2 linked regions of the Thiosocius teredinicola genome follow. The protein of the gene in region 2 interacts with the protein of the main gene of each other region in a pairwise test. Links are inferred from orthologs where the notes say so. Each region holds a gene or a part of one and is shown on either strand. Other genes may lie near its edges.

Region 1 (3,233 bases), 4.5 Mb from region 2 along the record:
TGCAAGACCGTCGATGCCGACGGCGTGGTGGGTTATACCGACGTGCCGGCGGGTGAATGTCCGAACAAGGTCGAGCTCCCCGATTATTCGCGCTACTCGCCGCGCCCAATCGAACGACCAGCCAACCTGTCGTCGGGCAGCAATGCGCCTGCCGCACCGGAAAACTTCACCGGTTACACAGCGATGGTGATCAGCCAGCCGGAAACCAACGGCACCGTGCGCAACAACGAAGGTAAGGTGCCGGTCGCCATTTCTCTGCAACCGGGCCTGCAACCGAACCACACGGTAAAGATCTATCTGGACGGCACCGCGGTTTCCGGTGCTTTCGATGGTCTGGCAATCGAGCTCAGCGGCGTCGATCGCGGCACGCATACCGTGCGCGCTTCGGTCGTAAATGCCGCCGGTACCGTATTGATCAGTTCCGATTCCGTTGTCTTCACGATGCGTAAAGCTGCGCTGGATGCCGCCGAAGATGGCGATTCCGGCGACAATGGAGATGGTGACGGCGGTGATGGTTCCAACGGCGATGATGACAAAAAGCCGTTCGACCCCGACTATGGTTCCAGTTTCACTCCGTCTGGCGACACGTCCTACGAACCTGGCAGTGGCGCCAACTACAAGCCGGGCACTAGCGGCATCTCGACCACGCCCGGCAAAACCAACCCTGCGTTCAAGCCAAGTTATTCAAAATAAACTCCATGCACTAAAATAGTGCGTGGAGCCTGCAGGTATGCGCCGTGATCGGGCGCATGCCTCGTCAGCCTTCCCCAAGCCGTTGATTTCGCCTTGCAAAATGGGCATTTACGCAACGCCTGTCGTGGCGCGTCATGGCCCAAACTTTGCTTCAGAGGATGCATGCAGGTCTCGATCGAACCCTTGTCCTTGTTAAGCACCAGTATTCTCGACAATTTGGCTTCCGCCGTTGTGGTGTTCAACGAGGATCTTCGCGTCAGCTATCTGAACCAGATGGCCGAGATGCTGCTTGCCATTAGCGCAAAACATGTCCTCGGCGAACTACCGACCAGCTGGATGGCCTGTCATGGCGAACCCCTGGTCGATCTGATCGAGGCCGCCACGATCGGCGCGCCGATCACCAAGCGTGGTGTGGTGTTGTCCACCGACCGCGCCGAAGTCACCGTCGATTGCACCGTCACGCCGGTGGTCGACGAAGACGGCAAGCAGATGACCATCGTCGAGCTGCAGCAGATCGATCGGCACCTGCGAATCAGCCGCGAAGAACGGTTGATCAACCAGCAGGCACTGACGCGCGACGTGGTCCGCGGCCTGGCCCATGAAATCAAGAATCCGCTCGGCGGCTTGCGCGGTGCCGCTCAGTTGCTCGAAAGCGAACTCGAAAGCGAAGAGCTCAAGGAATACACGCACATCATCATCCAGGAGGCCGACCGCCTGCAGGAGCTGGTGAATCGCATGCTCGGCCCCAACCGCCGGCCGAGCTACGCACCGGTCAACGTGCACAATGTGCTCGAGCGGGTGCGCTCGCTGGTGCTCGCTGAAACCGGCGACCGCATCTCGATCGTTCGTGACTACGACCCCAGCATCCCCGAGCTTGTCGGCGATAGCGATCAACTCATCCAGGCGGTGTTGAACATTGTTCGGAACGCGACACGCGTGCTCGACGATGACGGCACAGTGACATTGCGTACGCGCATTCAACGCCAGATCACGATCGGTTCGGGTCGTTATCGTTTGGGCGCCCAGATCGACATCGTCGACGATGGACCGGGCATTCCGCCGGAAATCGCCGAGACCCTGTTCTTCCCCATGGTGACGTCCGGCACGGGCGGCATGGGCCTTGGACTGTCAATTGCACAGTCTTTGATCAATCAACACAAAGGGTTGATCGAGTGCACCAGCCGTAAGGGCGAAACCACTTTCACAATTTTGTTACCGATCGGTGAAGACATCGGCACCGATAGGGGTAAGGAGAACGCTGCCCGTGACTGAGAGAAACCAGGTCTGGGTCATCGACGATGACCGCTCGATTCGCTGGGTTTTGGAAAAGGCCCTGACCAAAGCCGGTATGCACGTCACCAGTTTTTCGAGCGCCAACGGCGTCATGGAGGCGCTTGAGCGCGGCCAGCCCGAAACGATTATTTCCGATGTGCGCATGCCGGGCATGGATGGCTTCTCTTTGCTGGAGAAGATCAAGCAGGCCTATCCCGAACTGCCGGTCATCATCATGACCGCGCATTCCGACCTCGATAGCGCCGTCTCTGCGTACCACAGTGGTGCATTCGAGTACCTGCCCAAGCCCTTCGATATCGAAGAAGCAGTCGACCAGGTTCAGCGCGCGTGCAAGCTGCGGCGTGAAGCGCGCGCCAGCGCAGAACACGAAACCACCGCGGCGACCGAAATCATCGGTGCTGCGCCGGCGATGCAGGAAGTGTTTCGCGCCATCGGACGACTGGCGCGCTCCAACATCACCGTGCTGATCAACGGCGAGTCGGGTACCGGTAAAGAGCTTGTTGCGCACGCTTTGCACAAACACAGTCCGCGCGCCAAGGGTCCGTTCATCGCCCTGAATATGGCCGCAATCCCGCACGACTTGCTGGAATCGGAGTTGTTCGGCCACGAAAAAGGCGCTTTCACCGGTGCCCAGGCGCGACGCGTCGGGCGGTTCGAGCAGGCGCACCAAGGCACCTTGTTTCTCGACGAGATCGGCGACATGCCGTCCGAGCTACAGACACGCCTGCTACGCGTGCTGGCCGACGGCGAGTTCTACCGCGTCGGCGGTCACGAAGCGATCAAGGCCGACGTGCGGATCATCGCTGCCACCCACCAGGACCTCGAGCAATTGGTCATGGAAGGACGGTTCCGCGAGGACCTGTTCCACCGGCTGAATGTCATTCGCGTGCACCTGCCGTCATTGCGCGAACGGCGTGAAGACATTCCTTTATTGATGGATCACTTCCTCAAGCGCGCGGCACAGGAGCTGGGCGTCGAAAGCAAGACTCTGCTGCCGGAGACCATTAAGGAACTCCAAGCGCTAGAATGGCGCGGTAACGTGCGTCAACTAGAGAACACGGCACGCTGGCTGACGGTTATGGCGTCGGGTCGCGAGATCCATGTCGAAGATTTGCCGCCAGAGCTGCATCGCGAACACGATTCGGAAACGAGCGAAGGGGATTGGCGCACGACGTTGCGCATTTGGATTCGCAACAGCCTCAATGCCGGCAAGGTCGGCCTGCTCGACCAGGCGATGCCCGAGTTCG
Region 2 (3,322 bases):
ACGCACTGCAGGAACCCACGAACCTGGTACCGCCTGAGCTGATCGAGGAACCCCCCATCGTCTGAAAAGGTGCGGCTCGCAACGGGGCCGATTCAATACCGGGAACAAAAAAAGGGCGCCCGAAGGCGCCCTTTCTTTTCGCTTACAGATCGAATGATCTGGGATCAGGTGCTGGAAGACCCGCGAGCACCGGTGAATTCCGGATAGGCTTCCATACCGCACTCCGAAACATCCACACCCTCGTACTCTTCCTCTTCCGATACGCGGATACCCATGATCGCCTTGATCACCAGCCAGACAACGAAGCTGACGACGAACACCCAGGCAAAGATGGTTCCCGCACCGACCAACTGACCGACAAAGCTTGTTTCACCGTTGGTCAGCGGCACTGCCATCAGGCCCCAGAAGCCGACCACGCCGTGCACCGAGATGGCACCGACCGGATCGTCGATCTTCATCTTGTCCAGGGTCAGGATCGAGAACACGACGATCGCACCACCAACGGCACCGATCAGCGTGGCAGACAGGGCCGACGGAGTCGAAGGCTCGGCGGTGATGGCCACCAGGCCGGCGAGTGCACCGTTGAGTGCCATCGTCAGGTCAGCCTTGCCGAACAACAGACGGGCAACGATCAGCGCAGTCACCAGACCACCGGCAGCCGCCGCGTTGGTGTTCAGGAACACCATGGCGACCGAGTTGGCGTTGGCGATATCGCCGAGCTTCAGCACCGAACCACCGTTGAAGCCGAACCAGCCCATCCAGAGGATGAAGGTACCCAACGTAGCCAGCGGCAGGTTGGCACCCGGGATAGCGTTCACGCGACCATCGGCGGTGTACTTGCCCTTACGCGGTCCAAGCAGCAGAACACCGGCCAGTGCAGCCGCGGCGCCTGCCATGTGAACGATGCCCGAACCGGCGAAGTCGGAGAAGCCGAAGTCGTCGCCAAGACTGTACAGACCGAAGACGCTACCGCCGCCCCAAGTCCAGTTGCCTTCCATCGGGTAGATGAAGCCGGTCATGACGACGGCGAACAACAGGAAGGCCCACAGCTTCATACGCTCGGCAACCGCGCCCGATACGATCGACATTGCGGTCGCAACGAACACCACCTGGAAGAAGAAGTCCGACGCGCTCGAGTAAACCGCGTCACCGTCAAAGCCGTTCTCTGCCGACGACTTCAGCGCATCCGCGACCAGCGCTTCACCGCCTTCGATACCGGCCAACAGCACGCCACCGTCATACATCAGGTGATAGCCGATGACCATGTACATGATGCAAGCAACGGCATACAAAGCGACGTTCTTGGTGAGGATCTCGGTCGTGTTCTTCGCACGAACGAGGCCCGACTCGAGCATGGCGAAACCTGCCGCCATCCACATAACCAGCGCACCACAGATCAGAAAATAAAACGTGTCTATGGCGTACTGGAGTTCAAAGATATGATTCTCCATTTTTAGCAACCCCCGGCAGGCTTAAAGTGCTTCAGGACCGGATTCGCCTGTGCGGATGCGAATGGCCTGAGAAAGTTCGTAAACAAAGATCTTGCCGTCGCCGATCTTGCCGGTTTTGGCAGCGGCACTGATGGCTTCGATAACCGCGTCGAGCTGATCGTCATCGATCGCGATTTCAACTTTGATCTTGGGAAGGAAATCGACGACGTATTCAGCGCCGCGATACAGTTCGGTATGGCCTTTCTGGCGACCGAATCCCTTGACTTCGATAACGGTGATACCCGTGACGCCGATGTCGGAAAGGGCTTCACGCACGTCATCGAGCTTGAAGGGCTTGATGATGGCTGCAACCAGTTTCATAGGTACTTCTCCTAGGCCACCTGCGACAATGGCAGGTGGCCAGTGAAAAAATTAAATGGTTAGTTTTTTAGGTTCGGCTTACAGCGACTTGGAAACGGTGAATGCAATGTGATCGCCGCAAACAGCCGGCGTGCCGTCACACAATCCATCGTCGGCGGTATCGGTGTAGCTGAGATCGAAACCAAAGCCGGCGTATTCGGTCGAAACACCGAGTTTCCAGTCTTCGTAGTCGAGATCAGGCAGACCGCTCTTCTCGTCGATGTCGGTCACGCCGTAGTGCGCCGAGATCGTGAAACTGCCGACCGGCACATCGATACCCAGGTCGTAGTACATGCCGTCGCCGACATCGAAGAAGTCAGGGCTGTAGTTGACGGTGAAGCCGGCTGCCAGTACGCCGAAGTCTTTGGAAATGCCAACGTGGAATTCGTCGGTATCGGTTTCATAACCGATGTTCGGATCGTTCTCGTCGCTATCCGGGTAGTTGTAACGGACGTAGCCAACGTCCAGATCGACCGGCCCAACCGTGCCCGCCCAACCCAGGTAGGTGTCGATTTCGATGCTGGATCCGGCGAAGAACTCGTCGTCTACGTTGGAAGCCCAGATGCCGGCATAAAAGCCCGACTCGTGCTCGTAATCGAAGCCGCCCTGAATCGCAAACGAGTTATCGTTCTGCGAAATACCGCGGAAAATGTAGTTCGTGGTGAGTGCGACATTGCCACTGAACTCTGCCATTACAGATGTCGACGTCATCAACAACGCGCTGACTGCAAGGGCTGCCTTCTTCATCTTCATATTTGGTTAACTCCCTAAGGCTGTGCTTTTGAAAAGATCGGTGTTGAACACGCGACTGCCCCAGCATTTAGCACGACATATGCCAACGACTCTTTCTTTTTGATTTTCATTTGGTTACAGCCTGACTACGGTACCTTTTGGCGCTGCTCTCGCACCAAAAGCAAACTTTTGTGGAGAGCCCGCCCCAAGTTGGTGCATCATCTTGGTGCATTGATGAAACTGGACACCCGGAACGCGGTTTCTTACCCTTCGCTGCTCGCGGCAACTGGCCGTCGGAGGACAACATGCTGGATCCCAAACTGTTCGATGACCTGTCGCGGCGCGTCGCCGAAAACCTGCCGCGCGGCCTGCAAAATTTGCAGAACGACGTGCAACGCAACGTGCGATCGAGCGTCGAAGCCGCACTGGCGAAACTGAATCTGGTAACCCGCGAAGAGTTCGAGATTCAGCAGGCGGTGCTGCTGCGCACCCGCGAGAAACTCAAAGCGCTCGAAGATCGCGTTGCGGCCATGGAGGCCGACGCCAAGCGCTGATCAATCCGGCCTGCTACAGCGCAGGCCCTCAGGACCAAGGAAGGTCATGGCATTTGCAGTAACACACTGTCGCGCCGCTATTGGCGTCGACGCCCCACCGGTAGCCGTCGAGACTCATCTCGCCAACGGTCTGCCCAGCTTCAACATCGTCGGACTGCCCGAGAAGGCGGTACAGGAAAGCCGCGA

The links.
Region 1: the proteins of glnK (region 2) and glnL interact in binary tests that used the Escherichia coli proteins (3 or more experiments, as listed by UniProt). The link is inferred for Thiosocius teredinicola from one-to-one orthologs.

The regions. Positions count from the first base shown.
Region 1 is NZ_CP019936.1:17,685-20,917, forward strand. The notes cover bases 1-2,910. They hold glnL (nitrogen regulation protein NR(II)), read left to right. Parts: upstream 1-855; coding sequence 856-1,965; downstream 1,966-2,910. Other genes in these bases: B1781_RS00075 (DUF4124 domain-containing protein), read left to right, coding at 1-693; ntrC (nitrogen regulation protein NR(I)), read left to right, coding at 1,958-2,910. Also shown: more of ntrC, read left to right, coding at 2,911-3,233.
Region 2 is NZ_CP019936.1:4,518,311-4,521,632, forward strand. What follows is about bases 143-3,141. They hold glnK (P-II family nitrogen regulator), read right to left. Parts: upstream 1,812-3,141; coding sequence 1,473-1,811; downstream 143-1,472. Other genes in these bases: B1781_RS21360 (ammonium transporter), read right to left, coding at 165-1,451; B1781_RS21370 (TorF family putative porin), read right to left, coding at 1,890-2,603; B1781_RS21375 (accessory factor UbiK family protein), read left to right, coding at 2,888-3,136. Also shown: B1781_RS21355 (succinylglutamate desuccinylase/aspartoacylase family protein), read left to right, coding at 1-65; B1781_RS21380 (YifB family Mg chelatase-like AAA ATPase), read left to right, coding at 3,183-3,322. UniProt on the Escherichia coli protein: Involved in the regulation of nitrogen metabolism. Regulates the activity of its targets by protein-protein interaction in response to the nitrogen status of the cell.